Regions from separate parts of the Anaerotruncus sp. genome, predicted to be linked through region 1. Evidence: riboswitches for the same ligand, from Rfam matches in the RefSeq annotation. Region 1 holds a riboswitch; the other holds the start of a gene.

Region 1 (10,793 bases):
CGGCATCTCCCAGCAGACGGAGGCGCTCAAGGACGGCAACATCGACGCGTTCATGATGACCTTCCCGCAGGGCGGCGCGGCCCCCGGTCTGATCGAGCTGGACACGACCGAAAAGATCCGGTTTATCGACATGGACATGGAGAAACTCAAGGAGGTCAACGCGGAGAGCCCCTGCTACACGATCGGCCAGATTCCGGCGGGCTATGTGGACAGCCTGAAGGAGCCGGTCAACACCCTGGTCATCGGCTGCGTCTTCATGGTAAAGGATACGATGGACGAGGAGCTCGTCTACAATATCACCAAATCCATGTTCGAGCATAAGGACGAACTGGACGCGATCCACGCGGCCTGGAAGGACACCAACGAAAAGACCGCCGCGGTCAACTGCCCGTTCCCGCTGCACCCGGGCGCCGAGCGCTACTACAAGGAGGCCGGGTTCGATATCAGCATCTTGCCATAAACGCTGGTCGTCAGCGGGAACCGTAAGAGGCCCCGTCTCCGCCGGCCGGCAATCCTCCGCCGGCCGGCGGAGGGAAACCCGGAGACTGAATAGAAAGGGATGAGTATGCTGAACTGGCTGACAGAAGTACTGGAGGGGCAGAAGCTCAAAGGGACCAGGGGGAAGATCATCGCGGTCATTGCGTTTTGCTGTTCCTGTTTCTTCCTTTACACCGCGTTTTCGGGGTCGCTGCCCAACATTGCCCAGCGGGCGACCCTGATGGCGTTCGCGCTGCCGATGATCTTTTTGATCAAGCCCTCCAGCCAAAAGCACCCGCGGCTTTCCCTTGTTTTGGACGCGGGGTTCGCGATCCTCGCGGTCGTAGTCTTTGTTTACGTCATCAAGGTCCAGAAGGCGATCGCCTGGCGCGTCGGCAATCCCAACGCGGTTGATATGGTGATGGGCGTCTGTGCGGCCCTTCTGGTCATCGAGGCGGCCCGCCGGAAGGTCGGCTGGACGCTGCCGATCCTGGTGGGCGTCCTGGTGATCTACGGCTTTGCGGGCCCCTATATGCCGGGGGTGCTCATGCACCGCGGGCTGGACCCGGGCGCGTTCATTTCGAGCATCTACCTCTCTGAAGAGGGCATCTTCGGCACGCCCCTACAGGTCGCGGCCGACTTTATCATGGTGTTCGTCCTCTTCGGCGCCTTCCTGCGCGTATCCGGCGCGGGAGAATTCTTTATCGACATCGCCGACGCGGCCTTCGGAGGCATGCGCGGCGGCCCCGCCAAGGCGGCGGTCATCTCCAGCGGCCTCATGGGCTGCGTCAGCGGCAGCGCGGTCGCCAACGTGGTCACCACCGGGACCTTTACGATCCCGATGATGAAAAAGACCGGCTACCGGCCCGAGGTAGCGGGCGCGGTGGAGGCGGTCTCCTCCACCGGCGGGCAGATCATGCCGCCGATCATGGGGGCGGCCGCGTTCATCATGGCGGATTTCCTGCGGATCCCCTATTGGAACGTCGTCAAGGCGGCGATCATCCCCGCCGTGCTCTATTACGCGGCGGTCTTCTTCATGGTCGACCTGGAAGCCGCCAAGACGGGGCTCAAGGGCATGCCGAAGAGCGAGCTGCCCAAGGCGGGCGAGATCATGAAGCGCAGCGGGCACCTCGTGATTCCGGTCATCGTGCTCATCTACCTGCTCGGTGTGGTCGGCTACTCGGCGCAGAAATCCGCCTTCTTCACCATCGTGCTGGTCGTGCTGGTGGCGGCGCTGCGCAAGCATACCCGCATTAACCTGCGCAAATTCGTCTCCGCGATGATCGAGGGCGCGATCGGCGGGCTCGAGGTCGCGGCGGTCTGCGCCTGCGCGGGCATCGTCATCGGCATCCTGATGCGCACCGGGCTCGGCATGATGCTTACGGGCATGCTGGTCGAGCTGTCGCACGGCAGCCTGCCGATCCTGATGGTCCTCACCATGATCGCCTCGATCATCATGGGCATGGGCCTGCCGACCTCCGCCTGCTATATCATCGTGGTGGTCCTCATCGCGCCCGCCATGGTACAGATGGGCGTGCCGGCCATCGCGGCGCACATGTTCGCCTTCTACTTCGCCTGCCTCTCCAACATCACCCCGCCGGTCGCGATGGCGGCCTACGCGGGCGCGAGCATCGCGGGCTCCGATCCGATGCGCACCGGCTTCCAGGCCACGCGGGTGGGGGCATGCGGCTTCATCGTGCCCTTCATGTTCGTCTACGGCACGCCGCTGTTGATGATCGGCTCGGCGGGAGAGATCCTGCTGGCGTTCGTCACCGCCATGCTCGGGACCTTCGCGCTTTCGGCCGGGCTGACCGGCTATCAATTCGGGAAGCTCAACTGGTTCCTGCGGGCGATGTCGCTCGTTGCCGCGCTGGTGCTCATCAAGCCCGGCATCGGCAGCGACCTGGTCGGGCTGGCGATCATCGCCGTGATCTCCGCGATCAACTGGTCGCAGTACAAACGAAAACCAAAGGTGCCCGCCGCGTAGCGCGGCGGGGAAGATAGGAGTGAGTCTATTGCTGCCATTGGAAGGCGTCCGCGTAGTAGATTTGACCAACTTCCTGCCCGGGCCGTTCTGCTCGATGATCCTTTCGGACTTTGGCGCGGAGGTGATCAAGGTGGAGCGCCCGCCCAAGGGGGACCCCGCGCGGTACCAGGGCGGGATGTTCGCCTCGGCGGGGCGCAATAAAAAGAGCGTCGCGCTGGACCTCAAGAGCGACGGGGGGAAGGAGGCGCTCAGGAAGCTGGTTCTGGACTGCGACGTGCTGATGGAGGGCTTCCGCCCGGGCGTGCTCGATCGGCTCGGCTTCGGCTGGGAGGCGGTGCGGGCGCTCAACGACCGCGTCGTCTACTGCTCGATCTCCGGCTTCGGCCAGACCGGCCCCAACCGCGATCTGGCGGGACACGACGTCAACTACCTCTCGATCGCCGGGGCGCTGAGCATCTCCGGGGACCCGGACGGGCCGCCGGTCGCCGGCGGCGGCGTGCAGGTGGCGGATTTGACCTCCGCCATGTACGCGGCGGTCTCGGTCCTCGCGGCCATCATCAACCGCGGCCGCACGGGGAAGGGGGCCTACCTTGACGTGTCGATGACCGACTGCGTGCTGGCGTTCATGGGGCCGCGCATCCTGGAGTATTTCGACCGGGGGATGCCGCCCAAGGGAACCATGATGGGGCGCAGCGGCTTTGGCGCCTACCGGACCCGGGACGGAAAATACGTCTCGGTCGGCTGCCTGGAGCTCAACTTCTGGCAGCGGCTGTGCGACGCGCTCGGCGACCCGGAGCTCGGAAGGGACCCGAAATACCTCGGCTGGTTCGACCGGATGAAATACCGCGCGGAGATCAACCCGCGCCTCGACGAAAAGTTCCTGCTCAGGGACCGGGACGAATGGATGAAGATCCTGCGGGAGGCGGACGTACCTGTCACGCCTGTCAACAGGATCGAGGAACTGGAAAACGACCCGCAGTTTGTCAGCCGCGGGATGATAAAACGGGTGAACGGGCAGCCGCTCGTCGCGTTCCCGGTGAAGTTCGAGGGACTCGAGCTCAGGGAGCCGGGCCCCGCGCCCGAACTCGGCGCGGACAACGGCGGGATCCTCGGCGGGCCCGGCCTGTGATCGGAGGGATATGAGGGAGATGCAAAGCAACCTGCCACCCAGAGTGGAAAATAAAAAGTCCCGGGACAAGGTGATGACCGCCAAGGAGGCGGTCAGCCGGTTCGTGCGGGACGGGGACATGATGCTCAGCGGCCTGCAGCACAGCTCGGTCGCGCTCGTGCACGAGATCGCGCGGCAGGGGATGACCGATCTGACCCTGCTGCTCGACAGCGACAGCGGCCTCACCGCCCCGCTGCTCGGGCTCGGGCGGGTCAAAAGGATCATCACCGCCTACTGCGGAGGCGGCAACGCGGGGAACAACTATGTCTTCCGCCGCGCTGCGGAGCAGAAGATTCCCCGCGAGGTCGAGATGGAGTTCTACAGCAACTACGGCATCGCGCTGATGGCGCTGGCCGGTTCGATGAACGTGCCCTTCCTGCCGACCCGCTCGATGATCGGCTCGAGCATCGCGGAGCAGAACCCCCGCATCAGGGTGATCGACGACCCCTACGGCGGCGGAACCCCCGTCGCGCTGGTCCCGGCCGCCCGGCCGGACGTGTGCATCATCCATGTGCACCGGGCCGACAAACTGGGGAATTTACAGTTCTTCGGGCATTTCGGGAACACGGACATCTTCGTGCGCAGCGCGAAATACGTGATCGCGAGCTGCGAGGAGCTGGTCACCACGGATGAGATCCGGCGCACCCCCAACCAGACGATCATCCCGCAGTACAACGTGGACGCGGTCGTCGAGGCACCCTTCGGCGCGCACTGGTTCGCCTCCAACTACTATTACCACAACGATTTCCCCTTCGGCGCCTACACGCTGGAAAAGTGGCGGACGGAGGAGGGCTTCCGGGAGTGGTGCGACAAGTACATCTTCGGCGTGGAGGACTGGGACGGCTACTGCCGGACGGTCGGATACGAGCGGCTGTGGAAGCTCTACCACGCCGAAAAGCGGTTTTTGGCATATGGGGAGGTGCGGTAGCGTGAAAAAGTACGCGAAGGATTATACCCTCAACGAGCTGCTCGTCGTCACCACCGCAAAGGTGATCCACGACTATGAGACCCTGATCGCCGGGGTCGGCATCCCGACGCTGGCGGCGAGCCTCGCGGGGATCACCCACGCCAAAAACATCGTCGTCACCACCGAGTGGGGCACCGTGAATCCCAACCCCCGCCGCCTGATGTTCAGCGTGACCGACACCACGGTCAACGAGCGGGCGGTGGCGCTGCCCGGCTCGCAGGTGATCATGAACGACATGCAGAACGGCCGCCTCGACCTTGGGGTGATCGGCGGCGCGCAGGTGGACCGGTACGGCAACGTGAACTCCACGATGATCCTCGACCGCGAGACAGGCGGCCTCAAAACCATGCTGCCCGGCTCGGGCGGGGCGAACGACATCGCCACCAGCGCAAAACGCACGATCATCATCATGCGCAGCACCAGGCGCTGCTTTGTGGAGAAGGTCGATTACATCACCTCGCCGGGCTACCTTGACGGGCCGGGGTGCCGGGAAAAATACGGGATGCCCGGCGGCGGGCCGGAGATCGTCATCTCCGCCGAGGGGACCTTCCGTTTCGACCCGGAGACGAAGGAGATGTACCTCGCCACCTATCATCCCGGCGTGTCGGTGGAGGAGATCCGGGAGATGGTGCCCTGGGACCTGAAGGTTTCTTCGGACGTCCGCGAGACCGAGCCGCCCACCGAGGAGGAGATTGAGATTCTGCGCCTGCTCGACCCCTCGGGCATGTATGTCGGCAGCGGCAAAAAGATCCTCAAGGAGGGGGAGCAGGGGAATTTCGGGGTGTTCTTACAGAACATGCTCGACTCGTTCGAGCCGATGGGCCGGTTTGTCAAGCGGTACGACTGAAACGGATTGGAAAAGGAGCTGTGACAGCATGATGAATTACTCGTTCTTCCGGCGGAATGCCGAGAAGGTGCGCGCGGAGCTGCGCAAACGCGGCATCGACGTGATGATCCTCACCCACCAGCAGAAGTACTCCTATGTGTCGGGCAACTTCCACAACGACTTCAACCTCGGGAACTGCATCTTCGTCTGGGCCGACCAGGAGCCCACCCTGCTGGTGGCGATCGCGGAGTGGCGCAGGCTCAAATATGAGGGCTACATCAAGGACATCCGCTTCTGGAAATCGCCCTATTCGGGCATGGAGCCGGTCTCCTTCCTCGAGGTCGCCAACCAGATCCTCCACGAGCACGACTGCGAGCAGGCCACCATCGCCGTGGAGCTGCCCTCCATCCCCTACCGCCTCTACCACGACCTCGAGACGGAGTTCCCCAGAGCCACCATTGTCGACGGGGAAAAGATGATCAACGACATCATGATGATCAAGGACGAGGAGGAGCTGGAGATCACCCGCCGGGTCTGCGCGATGGGCGACGCCGCGCAGCAGAAGATCATTGAGTACGCGCGCGTCGGTATCACCGAGGCGGAGCTGATGGGGCACTGCGAGCAGGAGATGCGCCGCCTGGGCGCCACCTGGTATTACACCCCCAACCAGTGCAACTTCGGCGCCCGCATCGGCGGCGGCGACCACCTGCCCTCGGGGAAGATCCTGCGCCGGAACGACGTTTTCTACACCGACTTTCATCCCGTCTGGCACGAGTACCGCACCGACACCTTCCGCACCTGGTGCTTCGGCGAGCCGAGCAGGGAGTTCCGCAAGATGACCGATACCATCGAGGGGATCATCCCCGAGTTGAACGCCAAGCTGGTGCCGGGGGCCTCCACTAAGGAGATCGAGCACTGGTACCACGACCGGCTGGCGCAGGCGGGATACCCGGACAACGGTTCGGTGCCCCTCGGACACGGCATCGGTACGGGCCACCTGCCGCCCTACTTCATGGACGACGAGGATGTGATCCTGAAGCCCAACACGCTCATCTCCGTCAACTCCCACATCTACGACCTCAACGAGGACTTCGCCTTTACGCTCGAGTATATCGTCTGCGTCAAGGAGAGGAAGCTCGAGCTGCTCACCAAATTCCCGCTGGGACTCGTCTGCATCCCGATCAAATAAGAAAAAAGAGCCGGTTCCACCGGCTCTTTTTTATTTGCACCGGCCGCGTCCCTCACTGCGCCTTCCGGAATCCGCCTCAAAAGAAGGTCACGGCGGCGTCCAAAAGCATCAGCCCCGCGAGGGAACCGCTCAGGAGGGCGAGGGCCCTGCCGGGCAGCCTGCGCGCCGCGCGCTCCAGCAACGGTTGGAGAAGGTAGAGGATAACGAGGCCGCCGAGCCCAAACCGGACGCTCGGATTGAGCGCGATCCGCCCCTGAAAATTCAGCGGGTACGCGCGGTAGTCCCACATCCAGCCGCCCGTCGTGAATTCCATGACGTAGCTGCCGATGAGCTCGATCACCGTCGCGATGGCCCCGGCCGACGCGAAGACGAGCAGGGGCGTGACCGGCAGCTTCCCGATGCGGATGTCGCGATCCCGCAGCCTTCGCAGGGAGAGGACCAGCACCAGGGCGCCCACCCCGTAGATCGGGCAGTAGGGCCCGAAGAGGACGCCCCGGTTGGAGAAGCCCCACCGGTATACGACGACCTCGAGAAATACCTCGTACAGCCATCCGAGAACGGAGTATGACAGGAAGCAGAGAAAATACCGTTCGGCTTTGACCAGCATCCCGGCCCTCCTTTTTGCGTGCTCCCGCCCCTCCCGGCGGGCGGGGCGGAAGCACGGAAAGATAGTCCCATTATGACAGATTCCGGGCGGGAAGGGAAGCCGCGGAGGAAATTTTCCCAATTGGGGCCCGGCGGCCGATTTGGGAGATCTTTCATAAAAAACCGCGTTGACATTCCGCAAAATAAGGTATATATTTATAAGTAACACAGAATTTATCATTTCGAAGCATCAAAAAAATTTGTGACAATTCCATATTGGGCAAACCTGCCTAAAGGCAGGGACGCAAAGCTATAGGGTCTAATGCGTAAGCGATGACAGCCAGTTGCAGCACATCTGCTCCCGGAGCCCGGGGGCGTTGCTTATGTATGACTGCGCATTTTATCATTGAAAAATGAGGTGCGTATTTTTTTTGCAGTATTTTATTAGAGAGGGTAGTTTGTATGAAAACCAAGATGAAAGGGATTCTGGCGCTTCTTACGGCAGTCGTTCTGCTGTGGGGAGGCAGCCTCCCCCTGTTCGCCGCGGACGGGCAGCCCGGGGAAGAGCCGCGTGAAACCGTGGAGGCGGACCCGGTCCCCGACCCGGAGCCCCCTTCCACGGAAGTCCCGGAGACGGGCGGCGCGGAAGAACCCGGCGAACCGGAAACGGATGAAGAGGACCCGCCCGCCGAACTCCCGGGAGATGCGGATTCCGGGGACGGCGGGGAAGAGACGCCGGGAGACGGCGGGCCCGCCGACTCGGTGACGGACCCGGAAGTCCCGGACGAAAGCGGGCGGACGGACCCGCCGGAGGAAACTCCCGGGGACGAGCTCCCCGGAGAGGAACAGCCGGGGGATGAGGACGGACTGGAGCCCGTGGAGGAGGAAGCCGCGGTCGCCGCGCTTTCCGAGGAGGACGGTCCCGTTCCGGAAATTGACGGGAACCGCGTCTACGCCAACGGGGCCGCCATCATCATCGGCGAGGAGGACGGCGCGTGCTACATCTTCTACGGGACGGACGGGAAGCTGGAGCTTCCCTCTCCCGGAGGCAAAACCGTCTTCGGGGGCGGCAAGAACCGCGACGTCGATGGGGACACCAGCGTCACGCTGGACGGCGTTCCGGTGAGCGCCGTCTATGGCGGCGGTTATTCGGACGGCAGCCATTCCGCCGACGTGAGCGGCGATACAAAGATTGAGACCGCCGGGGAAATCCTTGTAAAAACCTACGGCGGCGGCTATGCGGAGGCCAAAAACGGCGATGCCAGCGCCCGGGTCGCGGGGACCGCGCGCACCGAAAGCCGGGCCTACGGCTCTCTCCCGGGGGAAGGCTTTACCAATAAGGGCCACTATATCTATGGCGGCGGTTACGCCTATTCCAACGGCGGAAACCGAGCGGACGCCTCGGTCGGCGCCGTCTCCCTGAAGGTGCTGGAGGGGGGCGCGACCTACAGTGTACGCGGAGGCGGTTACGCGACCGCGACGTCGGGCGGGGCGGCGGCCGACGTGAACGGCCCCATCAGCATGCGCCTCACCGGCCTTGACGTGCGGGAGGTCTACAGCGGCGGTTACGCCAGCGGAGCATCCGCCTCCGCGACGGCGGAAAGCATCGACTGCACGGTCGGGACCTCCGAGATGATGAGCTACGAATGCGGGCAGGCCAGCAAGGGGGACGCCTCCGTATCGGGGACGGCCCGGACGCTGATCGAGGACTGCCCCAATCTTTATGCCTATGTGCTTGGCGGCGGCGACGCCAGCGGCGGGGGCAACGCCTCGATCGGCCGGGTGGAGCTGACCGTTTCGGGCTCGAAAGCGCCGGTCGCGGACCAATGGGGAAGTCCCGCCGCGGCGGTGTTTTACGGCGGCGGAACGGCCTCGGGGACGGGTTCCGACGCGTCGGTGGGGAGCGTGACCATGCTCCTGGAGGACTGCCTGATTCCGGGCGGCATCTATGGCGGGGGCGATGCGGGCGCCGGCGCGAACGCGGCCGTCGGTTCCGTCGAACTGACCCTGGACCGCGTGAAGGGGGATCATCATCCCGCGGTTTTCCCGGAGAATGAATATTTCTGCACCGTGATCGGCGGGACCGACAGCACGGGCGGCGACGCCTCGGTGACGGACCGCTGCGACATCACCGTTTCGGACAGCGAGGCTGAAATGATCCTCGGCGGAAACCTGCGGGGAGACATGCCTGTCCCGTCGGGGACCGGAAGCGCGTCGCTGACCCTGTACGAAGGAAACAGCCAGATCGTCGGCGTGGCGCATTTCGATACGATCCGCTTGACCGACCGGCTCGACCTGAAGGGCTTTTTCACAAAGACGGGAGCCGACGACGACGCGGTCTCCCTCGAACTTCTCGGAAGCGGCTGGAACAATGGGGACGTCGCCGTCTCCTATGAGGCGGACGACAATGAAACGGTTCCCGCGGGGTGGTTTGCCGGCAGCGGATTCGACCTCGGCTTTTCCCAGGAGGGAAACCTGGCCGCCTGGACGATCGGAAACCTCGCCTCGGGGGATGTGATCATCGACTCGGAGATCGCCGACGGCGCGCCGAAGACGGAGCTGCCGCAGGAGCAGGCTTCCCACATCGCCTCGAGCGTCCTGACCGATAGGGAGCAGGAGCAGGTCCAGAACGGCACGACGGTGAAGATCTATCCCAAGGTGGAAAAGACCGCGCTGGCCGCCGACGTGGAGGCGGAACTCGCGGGCAGCCTCCAGGGGGAGACGATCGGCGCGAGCCTCGACATCCAGCTCTTCAAAAAGGTCGGCAACGCGGCGCCGCAGGCCGTCCCGGAAACCATCGCGCCGATCCCGCTCGTTATCGAGCTTCCGGAGGACCTGCTCCCGCAGGCGGGCTATGAGCGTACGTTCACGGTCATCCGCGCGCATGAGCAGCCGGACGGAAGCCTTTCCTACACGCGGCTTCCGGATACGGACAACGACCCGAAAACCGTAACCGTCCTGACCGACCGCTTTTCCCTCTATGTGCTGGCCTACACCGAATCGGAGGAGTCCCGCCCGTCCGGCGGCTCCGGGCATCATTCGTCCGGCTCCGGCTCCGGCTCGGCGGAATCCATCTGGCCGTCCGTCGAGCGGCTGATCCGGTCCGCGCCCGAGGGGCAGACGGTGCGGGTCAACGCGCGGTCGGAACAGACCGTGCCGGCGGGGATCATCCGTCTGCTGAAGGAGCACGGGGTGATCCTGGAGCTCCGCTATCCCGGCGGCGTCCTGGTATTGGACGGCGCGTCGTTGGGGGCGGTCGCGGGGAACAAGGTGTTCTATTCCTTTGACGAGCTGAAGGACGCGGCGGGAACCGCCGCCGCGTCCGCGGAACAGCCTGCCGGGCGGGAAAAGGCAATCCCGAATACCGGAAGATGACAGCGGCGTTTTCATAGAAGGCGCCCGCCATGGGTCCCCCATGGCGGGCGCCTTTTTCTGTCATTGCCCTCCGGACGGAAGCAGCGGATGCCCCGATATCCTGTCCGCGCGCGGGCCCGGCAGCGGGCGGCGGCCTTGACCGGCCTTGGTATAATGAGAAAAAACCGAACGGACAAAACCCGACGATTCTGTAATCAAACGCCGAAATAACATGCCGAC
Region 2 (10,793 bases), on a different contig from region 1:
GTCAAGCCGGGACGGGGAAGGAAAGGGGCGCATCCGGAGGGATGCGCCCCTTAGGGTGCTTATTCCTGTTCGCGCCGCTTATAGAGCCAGACGCCGGTGGTGATGCCGCCCACGGCCACCGCCGCGATGAGCGCCGCCAGCGCGATCGTCACGCCGCTCAGGCGCCTGTGCGCCGCCGCGGGCGCGGATGCCTGCGCGGGCGCCGCTTCGGCCGGCACCGCCGGCTCGACCGCCTTCTCGGCGGGCTCCAGCGAGATCCTGTCCGGGGTCTCCGGCACCGCGGGAAGCTCCGCCGTGAGGGTGACCGTCGGCACGGTGACGCCCGGCAGATAGTAGCCGCCGCCCGTCACCGGGTTGCTGCCCGGCTTGGCCTCGGGGATTTCCAACACGGTCGCGTCGTAATCCGCAAAGAGGTCGAACAGGTCGTCAAAGGTATAGTAGACCTTGTTGTCGGGGATCGAAGGCATGTTCTTGCCGTAGATCGCCAGTTCCCTGCCCTTGTAGCTGATGACAAGGGTCACGTCGCGGCCTTCGAGCGCGCGCAGCACGCTGCCGGGCACGTTGAGCGCCTTGGAGGCGTTCGCTTTGATGACGTCGCCGCCGTCCGCGCGCTCGATCGATTTCTGGACCTTCGCCCAGAAGTCGTAGTTATCGAGCGAGGCGCTCCCGCCGCCGGAACCGCCGCCCGAGGAAGAATGTCCGGAGGAGGGCTTGCTGTTGGTGAAGGTCACGACAAACGGGCTGAAATGGGTGACCGTCACGTCGACATACTGGTTGCCCGCTTTGTCCTTCTGAATCTCCAGGTAGAAGGTTTCGCTGCCGCCGGAGTATTCATGGACGACCTTCGCATACTTATCCGTAACGCTCTTCGGGATGGGGAGCTTGAAGGTGACCGGCTGTCCGCTCAGCGAATCGATGGTTCCCTTCTCATCCGTGCCCTCGATAAACCAGACGGGCTGCACCTCGAACTTGATCTCGGTGACCACCGCGGTCGTGGTTCCGTCGTCGTTGGTGACCTCCTGCACGGCGATATCGTGGATCTCCGTCTCGAGGGAAACATGGATTTCGGTGGTATTATTGGCAAGCGCCGCCTCGGTCGCCTCCGCGGGCAGGTTCCCCTTCACCGCTTCGGCCAGGTTCTTCGGCGGTTCGGTTGCCGCCGGGTTGCTGTCGGCGGCCAGTTCGCCCTTCGCCTCGTTAAACGCCTGCTTTTCAGCATCCGTCGCGTCCGCCGGGACGGTCGCCTTCACCTCCGGAGCGCTCGCCGCAGGAGCCACTGTGAAGGCGATGTCGTAGCTCATCCGCAGCGCGTCCACCTGTTTTTTCAGGTCGGGATTCTTCGCAAGATAGGCCGCCAGCTTGCCGGCATCGAGCTTATCCAGCATGGCGCTGGCCTTGCCAATTGCCGTCTTGAAATCATCCTTTTTGTTTTGGTCTGCCAAAATCTTGTTGATTTCACTCTCGGTGACAGTGGCCAAAGTCGTGGTGGAGTCGTCACCCAGCGCCGCTTTCAGGGCGGCGTTGCCGGCTTTGATCGCCTCATCCACAGCCTTGGCGATCCCGTCGTCAGTGATGGAGACGATATAGCGGCCGTTTTCCGCTACACAGGAGTAGCCTTCCGCGACATATTGTGCATCGAGCACCCTGTCATAACTTCCGCCGACGGCAGAAATTTTGCCGGCGGGATAGCTTGCATGGTTTCCAATGCTTCCATTAAAAGTGCCGCCTTTGATCTGGATGGTTCCCTTTTCATAGTCGGGATGCGTCGGGTACCCGTCCCCGTCCGCTTCGACAGCGTTGACGATCGCCGCCTTCTCGCCGCCGTTAAAGGTTCCCCCTTTAATGGTGAGATCGTTCCAGTTCAGCACGACGCCGCCTTCCGTGTTTCCCGCGGTAAAGGTTCCGCCCTCAACCGTCATGACGCCGTAGTCATCGTTCTTGAGCACGTACAGGCCGCCCGACGCAAAGGTCACCGAGAAGGAACCGCTCTTGACCGTCATGACGGAGTTGCTTTTGCCCGAGTTCTGTGTCGGGCTCTGCCAGCCGTTGGAAATGAGGCTGGAATAGCAGCCGTTGGAACGAACCTGCGCGCCGTCAATGATCATTGTGCCGTGATTCAGGATGTAATAGTAGGAGTTGCCGCCGGATTCCGTGGCGCTCGAACCCGCCTCTTTACTCCTGTCCACCTGGACATTCCCCACCGTCATGGTGGCGCCCGCGTCGTTAAACAGCGGCGTTCTCTGGTGGGTCAGGTTGTCGATCTTGCCTCCGCCGGTAACCGTCAGGTTCCCCTTATTGATGATCGTATGGTTGCTCACATTGGTAAGCGTTTTTCCGCCGAGGTCGAGCGTCAGCGTCTTTCCGGCGGGGATGACGACATCCTCGGCTGTGTCCCCCAGAAGCGTGATTGTGTCGCCGCTTACGGCGTCAGTGATCGCCGCGGCAAGGCTCGCGTATTCCGAAGTCCCGATCTTCGCGACAGCAACGCCGGGCGTCAGCGCCCAAGCGCCATTCTCCGAGGTCGTCTTCATCCAACCGGTCAGTCCGGAGAGCTTATCCACTCCGCCGGCTGCCGCCGATGGGCGTTCGGAGTAGATCAGCTTATTCTGGAAGTTGTTTCCACTTCCGATCGTTATAACGGACGGCACTTTATATGCGGCCCCATCCGCATACATGATCCCGATGCTGGCCCAGCCTTCCTCGCAGGTCGTAGTGTTGGAAATGGTCAGGCCAGTGGTGCTCGCCACGGCGATGGCGCACTTGCCCGCCTTCGTAACCGTGAGTCCGTCTACCGAAATGTTGGCCGTGCCGTGCAGGTTGAGCGCGTGTCCGCCGCTCGAGATCGTGACGTTTTTGACCGCTCCGCCCTGCAACTGCGTAAGCGTCTTTCCATCCCCGATGGCCGTAAATTTGAGTGCGCTCACACCTGCGCCCGCCGAAGACTGAATCGTCAGGTCCTCAACGGTGACGTTGTCGGCCTGTACCAACAGCCCGGCCTGTCCGCTGACCGAATAAGCCGTCGTGTCGATGGTCGTCTTTCCCTGCGCAGCGCCCTTGAGGACGACGTTCGCACGCGTGATGCGCAGCTGCTCGTTGGCGGTCGGGGAGAAGGTCCCTGCTGCAAACTGGAGAGTGACCGGATCGCTGCCCGCTGTTTCGTTCAGAGCCGTGACGGCCTCCTCAAGGCTAGAGTACGTAGTGTCTCCGATCCGCGCAACTTCGGGAGCACGAGTCAGGGTAAACACCGTTCCCGCCGCGATAGAACCCGAAAAATCCGTGTATTGGCTTGTCTCAATGGCATCCTTACGATACTTCACATCTTCCTTGAGCGTCAGCGTCCGCGCCTCCGCGTCAAAGTGGAAGTAATAATTTACACTGTACGACATTTTTACCGTACGTTCCAAGATCGTCCCGTCGCTGCCGAATTCAATCGGTTCCACCGTGACCTTGTTGATCACCGGGCCGCCCTGCGAATTGACTTCCCCGGACAGCGTCGCGCGAACTCCATCCTCGCCCTCTTCGACCACGAGCTCGAGCTGTTCATTACCGGCATTAGCCGTATAAGTCCCGATAACGCTCTTTACGTCAAATGTATCCGCAGTGATACCGCCGGAAACGTTCGGATGGGATTTGTAAAACACGCTGTGGGCCTGCACCTTCTGACCATCGACCGTCTGTTCCGCAAAATGGACGTCGAAATGGAAGTAATCGTAGTCCCCGTATTCGCCTTTGACGTATTCCACCGGGATTTTGACCGTATTGCCAGGGGCGATTCCATTGATTTCATAGGTAAACCCATTGGGTTCCCATCCGATATCGACTTTCCCAATGTCGTGGTTGTAGATATCCGCCTGCTTTTTTACAACTTTTACGTACAGGTATTCATTGTCGCCCAGCAGGTCATTCGGGAAATCAAACGTCCTGCTGTTGGTGATGGGATGACTCGCGGAAGGTTCTGTCTTGGTCTCTATCGGGTTCGCGCTATCCAGACCCTCTTCCGTGGCCGCCATATAGATATCGACCGCATCGCAACTGCCGTCGCCCAAGGCGGGGTCCAATTCAAGCGTGTTCGCCTGCCCGAGCATGGCGATAAAACCGGCAAAGTCAGCCAGTTTTCCGGTCAGTTCCTCCGGGATCTCCGCTTTTTCCTCGTCGGTCAGCGCGTTGTACGCCTCCTGCGCGGCGGCGTAATTCTCCTTCGCTTCCTCCAGGTACGCCGAATACGCCTCATTATAGGCGTCGTTGTATCCCTCGTCGTCCTCGGGAAGATCGACCGCTGGCTCATAGTTGGCGACTGTGCCGGCGTCCGGGAGCGCCTCGATCATGTCGATGACCGCCTGGACCGCCTCTGAGGGCTTCTCCTCGGGCTCCGTGTAGAGCGGGCAGCCCTCCTTATGTACCTCGCCCTCGGCGGCGCCGCAGGTGCATTCCTCGGAGCTTATGTCCTCGGAGCTTGCATCCTTGGAGCTCGAATCCTCGGAGCTTGCGTCCTTGAAACTTGCGTCCTCGGAGCTCGAACCCTCGGAGCTTACGTCCTCGGAACTCGGGCCCTTGGAGCCTTCATCCTCTGAGCTCGCGCCTGTGGAGCTCTCGTCCACGGACGGCTCTTCTTCCGTCTTCACAGGACTGATCGTATCGGATACATCCGATACGCCGTCACCGGTGACGGGCTGGTCGTCGTTCGCAAGGCTGACAACGCCGCTCATCGTGAGGATGAGCATGGCCGCAAGCAACATCGTCAGCAAGCGAATCCAGTTCTTTTTCATGATATGCCCTCCTAGAAAAATATCTTTGTCCGAATCGGATCTGTCCGGAATTTCTTTGGGCCGCGGCCGGGGGAGACGGTGTGACCGTTTTTTTCTCCCAATAAAAGAATACGACCGCCTCGACGGCAGTCGTACAGAAAGCCCCCCTAGGGAGGCTGTGCGGCAACCGGCTGTCATACCCTACGGTTTAGACCCATGGCTTTGCGTCACTATCTTTCAATAGTTTTGCCAAATATTCATTTTTTGTTACCCATACTATAACATATAGTATGACCTTTGTACAGTTATTTTTTTGAAATTTGGTGGAAATACTTGCAAATTGCCTCCTTTTTTGTGGTTTAAAACATAAAAAACCGGCTTTCCGCGCGCATACGCGGAAAGCCGGACGGATGGATCGCCTCTCAGCGCGGAAAACCGGCCGAGGCGAGCTCCTGCCCAATGTTGAGGATGTGGTCGCCGATCCGCTCGAAATCGGTCAGCATCTCGGAATAGAGGATGCACGCCTCGTCCGAGCAGACTCCCTCGTGCATCCGCCGAATCTGGTTCTGCCGGAACGCGAGGGTCATGTCGTCCATCTTCTGCTCAAAGGCGGAAATTTCGGACAGGCGTTCGACGGAAACGCCGTCCAGCTCTCGAAGCAGGCCGATGGCTCGCAGGCTCACCTCTCTCATCTGTGCGATCTCGCCCCGCGCCTGCTCGGAAAAGGAAATCCGCTTTTCCTCCAGCAGCTTCGTGTACTCGCAGATGTTGACGGCGTGGTCGCCGATCCGCTCGAGGTTGCCGCTGATCTTGAAAAAGGCGCTGATCGTCATCGAGTCCCGCTCGTTTGCCTCGTAAACGATGATGCGCGAGATGTACTTTGATATTTCCTTATTGAGGTAGTCGATGTATTCCTCGGTGCGTTCGACCTCCGCCAACCGGCGGGAATCGCCGTCCAGCACGGCGAGGAAGCTCTGCTCCACGTTGCCGCGGGCCATGTCGGCCATCCGTCCGAGCTCCCGCCAGACGCCGTTGATCGCAATGGCGGAGTTGCCCATCTGGTATTCCGGCGACGCCTCCACCGGCTTGATGTAGAGCAGCTTTTGCAGCGCGGCGTCCTCCGAGACGTGCTCGGGCAGGATGCGCACCGCGAGCTTCGCGAGCCAGGTGCCCAGCGGGAGCAGGAGCAGGGTGGTCGCAACGTTGAAGAGGGTGTGCATGTTGGCGATCTGGGCCGCCGGGCTGCCGGGGGTCAGCGCCTCGATAAACTGCGTGAGCGGGAACGTCATGCAGACCACGGTGAAGATGCTCGTCCCGATCAGGTTGAAGAGCAGGTGGATGACGGTGGCGCGCTTCGCGTTGCGCCCGGTGCCGATCGAGGCCAGCACCGCGGTGATGCAGGTGCCGATGTTCTGGCCGAAGAGGACGTAAACCGCGCTCGGCAGGCCGATGAGCCCGCTGTCCGCCAGCGCCTGGAGGATCCCCACCGACGCTGAGGAGGATTGGATGACGGCGGTGAAAAGCGCCCCGGCCAGGATCCCCAGCAGCGGGTTGCCAAAGCGGGTCATGAGGCTGACGAACGCCTCCGAATCCCGCAGCGGCATCATGGAGGAGCTCATCATCTCCATCCCGATGAAGAGGATGCCCAGCCCCGCGACGATCTGCCCGTAGTGGTGAAAGACCGCCCGCTTCATGAACACGACCAGCGTCACGCCGCAGAAGGCGAAGAGCGGGGCCAGCGCGCCCACATCGAGCGCGATGAGCTGGCCGGTGATGGTGGTGCCGACGTTCGCCCCCATGATGATCCACACGGCCTGCCGCAGGGTCATCATGCCCGAATTGACAAAGCCCACGACCATGACGGTGGTCGCGGAGGAGGACTGGATCACCGCCGTGATGCCCGCGCCGACCGCGACCCCCAGCAGGCGGTTGCTCGTCAACCGCTCCAAAATCCGCTTCATGCGGTTGCCCGCCGCCGCCTCGAGCCCCGAGCTCATCATCTGCATCCCGTATAAAAACAGCGCCAGGCCTCCCAGAAGCCCCAGGATATCCGCCACCTTCACGCGCGGCACGCTCCTTCTCTCTTTACTTCCTTCCCGAATCCGCCGGCAGGGCGGGGATGAAACATTCCAAAGGCATGGCGCGCGTCCGGCGCCGGACGCGGGTCATGCCTCTTTAGTCCCGGTATCCGGGCGGATGCTCCGGACGGCGCAGCCGCTTCCATGCGGAACGTCCCCCCCTTTTCACCGCGATTCGCAACCCATTATAAAAGATCGCGCCGGGGAGCACAAGGGTTCCGCCGCAAATTTTACGCAGATTTTACACGGCGGCGAAAGAGGCCCCGCGGGGACGGTTGTCCGTCCCCGCGGGGCCTCCTGTTCGTTTTTCAAACCGACGCGCGGCTCAGTTGTAGCCGAGCGACCGGATGACGTTCTCCCGGTTGCGCCAGTCCTCGCGCACCTTGACCCAGCATTTGAGGTTGACCCGGCAGCCGAGGAACCGTTCGATGTCCTGCCGCGCCTGGGTGGCGATCCGCTTGAGCATCTCGCCGCCCTTGCCGATGATCATCCCCTTGTGGCTCTCCCGCTCGCAGTAGATCTGCGCCTCGATGTCGACGAGGTCCTGCCCCTCCCGCTCCTTCATCGATTCCACCGACACGGCGGTGCCGTGCGGGATCTCGTCGCGCAGGTTGCGCAGGAGCTTTTCCCGCACGATCTCGGCCACGATCACCCGTTCGGGCTGGTCGGTCAGCGTGTCCGCGTCGAAGAAGAAGGGGGAGGGCGCGGCGAACGCCTCGAGCTCCCCGAGCACCGCGTCCACCCCGTCGCGGGTGAGCGCGGAGATCGGCACGACGGCGGAAAACTCGTACTCCTTTGTAAAGGCGAGGATGCGGGGCATCAGCTTCTCCTTGTTGGCGAGGGTGTCGATCTTGTTGACGACGAGGACCGCGGGAATCCGCTGCGCCCGGAAGGAGGCGATGAGGTCTCGCTCGGCGGGGGCGATCTCCCCCTGCGGCTCGACGACGAGCAGGGCGACGTCCACGTCCGCGACGCTGTCGCTGACCTGCTTCACCATGTATTCCGACAGCCGCGTGCGGGGCTTGTGGAGCCCCGGCGTGTCAATGAAGACAAACTGGGTCTCCCCCCTCGTCAGCACGCCGGTGATGCGGGTGCGGGTGGTCTGGGGCTTGTCCGAGACGATCGCCACCTTCTCCCCGATCAGGGCGTTGAGCAGGCTCGATTTTCCCACGTTGGGGCGTCCGACGATGGCGACGAACGCCGATTTGGTGCTGTATTCCGGTTCGGTCAAAATGCTTCTCCTCCCCGCCCCTGTGGGGCGCGTCCAGTTTTTCCGCCCTTTACGGCGCGGCGCAAAAATGCGCCGGCGGTCTACGCCGGCGTCTGTTTCTCCCCGCCGAACCCGAACACAAACCAGGCCGCGAGGGCAAGATAGATCACGAGCAGCACCTTCGGCTGCCAGTGCGCGAGCAGCGCGCGCCAGAGCGCGAGCAGCCCCTCCGGGCGCCAGAGCACGGCGAACCCGACCCCGACGCTCGCGAGCGCCATGACGAGCACCGCGCCGGCCGAAACGTCCTTGGCGAGCTTCGCGAGCGGATGCCTGCCGGGGCTGGCGAGGTCGACGGCCGCCTCGACGGCGGTGTTGAGCATCTCGGCGGCGAGCACGCCGCCGGCCGCGAGGGACAGCAGCCCGAAGCCCGCGGCCTCCACGCGCAGCGCCCCGGCCAGCCAGAACACGAAGAGCGCGGCGGCCAGGTGGATGCGGAAGTTGCGCTCGTGCAAAACGCAGTGGCGCACGCCGCAGCCCGCCCAGCGAAAGCTGCGGGCGAGGGCGGCGAGCTTAGATTTCATCTTCGGTCAGCACATAGCTGCCGTCCCGCTGCAATCCGAGGCTCGAGAGCACGCTCTCCTCCTTCTCGCGCATCCGCACCATCTCGAGCCCGCCCGACTCGTGGTCGTAGCCGAGCAGGTGGAGCATCGAATGCACGGTCAGAAAGCCGATCTCCCGCTGGAGGGAGTGGCCGTAGATACGGGCCTGTTCGACGGCCTTTTCGATCGAGATGACGATATCGCCGAGCTGGAGCGCGCCCGTCTCGAGGTTGCGGTCGTAGACGCCGTCCTGCCCGAGCGGGAAGGAGAGCACGTCGGTGGCCGTGTCCTTTTGGCGGAACTCGTTGTTAAGCTGGCGGATCTGTTCGTTATTCACGAAGCTGACGCTGACCTCCGCGCTGTCGCCGAACTGCTCGGCGGCCAGCACCGCGTGGCAGCAGCGGCGGATGAGCAGCCGGATGCCGCTGGGGATCTTCACGTCCTTCTGGCGGTTGGTGATGAGCACCTTGATACTTTCGGTCATCTGTTGCGTTTACCCTCCTCGTAATACCGCTCGTACGCCTTGATGATCGCCTGTACCAGGCGGTGGCGCACGACGTCTTTCTCGGTGAAATGAAGGATGGCGATGTCATCCACGTTCTTCAGCACCTTGACCGCTTCCAGAAGGCCCGAACGCCTGGCGTCCGGCAGGTCGATCTGGGTCACGTCCCCGGTGATGATGGCTTTGGAATTGAACCCCAGCCGGGTGAGGAACATCTTCATCTGCTCGGGCGTGGTGTTCTGGGCCTCGTCGAGGATGATGAAGCTGTCGTCGAGGGTGCGCCCGCGCATGTAGGCGAGCGGGGCGACCTCGATGTTCTGGCGCTCGACATATTTCTGGTAGTTCTCGGCGCCGAGCATATCAAAAAGCGCGTCGTAAAGCGGACGCAGGTAGGGGTCGACCTTGTTCTGGAGGTCGCCCGGCAGAAAGCCGAGCTTCTCCCCCGCCTCGACGGCGGGGCGCGTCAGGATGATGCGGTTGATCTCGTGCGCGCGGAAGGCGCGCACCGCCATGGCCACGGCGAGGTAGGTCTTGCCGGTGCCGGCGGGGCCGACGCCGATGGTGATCGTGTTGTCGCGGATCGCCTCGACGTACCGCTTCTGCCCGAGGGTCTTGGCCTTGATCGGCTTGCCCGTCGTGGTGATGCACACCACGTCGTCCGCGAGCGCCGCGACCTTGTCCTCGCGCCCCTCGCTGACCATCGCCATGACATAGCGGATGTTCTGTTCGGTGAGCGACTCCCCCTTGTTGATGAGGGAGAGCAGCCCGGTGATGGCGCGTACCGCCAGGGAGACGCCCTCCTCGTCGCCGAACACCTTGATTTCGGTGCCGCGGCAGGTCACCGTGACGCTGTATTCCTGCTCGATGAGCCTGACGTTCTCATCGAAGCTCCCGAACAGCGCCAGCGCGTGCTCCATCCGGTCGATATTCACCAGTTGTTCGATCATTCGTTTTTTTCCATCCTTTTTCTATTGGAAATCCCCAAAATCATCCACGATTTAGTATAGCAAATCTTCACGCAAATAACAAGCAGTTTCCACAGTTCTTTATGAATATTTTGTGAAACTTTCCCAGTTTCTTTGGAAACGCGCCAAAATCCCTAGTAGCCTCCCTCGCGCAGAGCCTTTTCCCCCTGTCCTGTGCGGTCGAACACCGGGATTTCCACCTGCCGGGCGATGTCCATCTCCACGAGGTATTCCCCCGTCAGCACGACCCTGCCGCCCTCCGTTTTGGCCGAGACCTCCCGCTTGACCACCGTGCCGGACGCCCACGCGCCCCGCTCCTTCGCGGCGAGCTGCCGCTCGGCGATGCGCAGCGCCGTTTCGGCGCTGATCCGCTCCTCCTCCGTCTCGTAGAAGATGTAGGTTTCGCGCGTCACCGGGAAGGGCATCTCCACGCCGAACAGGACGGGCGGCCGGGTCACCTTCTCCACCTTGTACTCCCCGTCCAGCCCCGAATAGAGGAAGAGGGGCAGGCGCACCCCCGGCAGCTCGAGGTAGCGGCGCTTGACCACCCGCCCGGACGGCACCGCGCGCGACTGGGTGAGCGGCACCTCGACGGCGAGGCTCTCGGGGACGCGCGCGATGACCTTGGCGTTGGCACGCAGCAGGTGGTTGAGCCCCCAGCGGTCCTCAAAGACGCCGCTCACGAGGATCTCCC

Evidence for each region. Region 1 has a riboswitch for cyclic di-GMP ahead of ACZO3G_RS05755 (ICP22 family protein). Riboswitches for the same ligand answer to the same signal wherever they lie in the genome.
Region 2: another riboswitch for cyclic di-GMP. It lies ahead of ACZO3G_RS09475 (hypothetical protein); the one in region 1 lies ahead of ACZO3G_RS05755 (ICP22 family protein).

Annotation. Positions count from the first base shown of each region.
Region 1 is NZ_DBMDHH010000014.1:10,458-21,250, reverse strand. Features, by position in the region: gene ACZO3G_RS05790 (TAXI family TRAP transporter solute-binding subunit) at 1-460, shown strand, start outside; gene ACZO3G_RS05785 (TRAP transporter permease) at 566-2,464, shown strand; gene ACZO3G_RS05780 (CaiB/BaiF CoA transferase family protein) at 2,493-3,593, shown strand; gene ACZO3G_RS05775 (CoA transferase subunit A) at 3,604-4,560, shown strand; gene ACZO3G_RS05770 (CoA-transferase subunit beta) at 4,562-5,446, shown strand; gene ACZO3G_RS05765 (M24 family metallopeptidase) at 5,475-6,614, shown strand; gene ACZO3G_RS05760 (putative ABC transporter permease) at 6,691-7,221, opposite strand; cyclic di-GMP riboswitch class I at 7,469-7,551, shown strand; gene ACZO3G_RS05755 (ICP22 family protein) at 7,662-10,574, shown strand.
Region 2 is NZ_DBMDHH010000030.1:24,706-35,498, reverse strand. Features, by position in the region: gene ACZO3G_RS09475 (hypothetical protein) at 60-4,766, opposite strand; cyclic di-GMP riboswitch class I at 4,925-5,006, opposite strand; gene ACZO3G_RS09470 (Na/Pi cotransporter family protein) at 5,168-6,808, opposite strand; gene era (GTPase Era) at 7,149-8,054, opposite strand; gene ACZO3G_RS09460 (diacylglycerol kinase family protein) at 8,135-8,614, opposite strand; gene ybeY (rRNA maturation RNase YbeY) at 8,604-9,116, opposite strand; gene ACZO3G_RS09450 (PhoH family protein) at 9,113-10,081, opposite strand; gene ACZO3G_RS09445 (sporulation protein YqfD) at 10,234-10,793, opposite strand, start outside.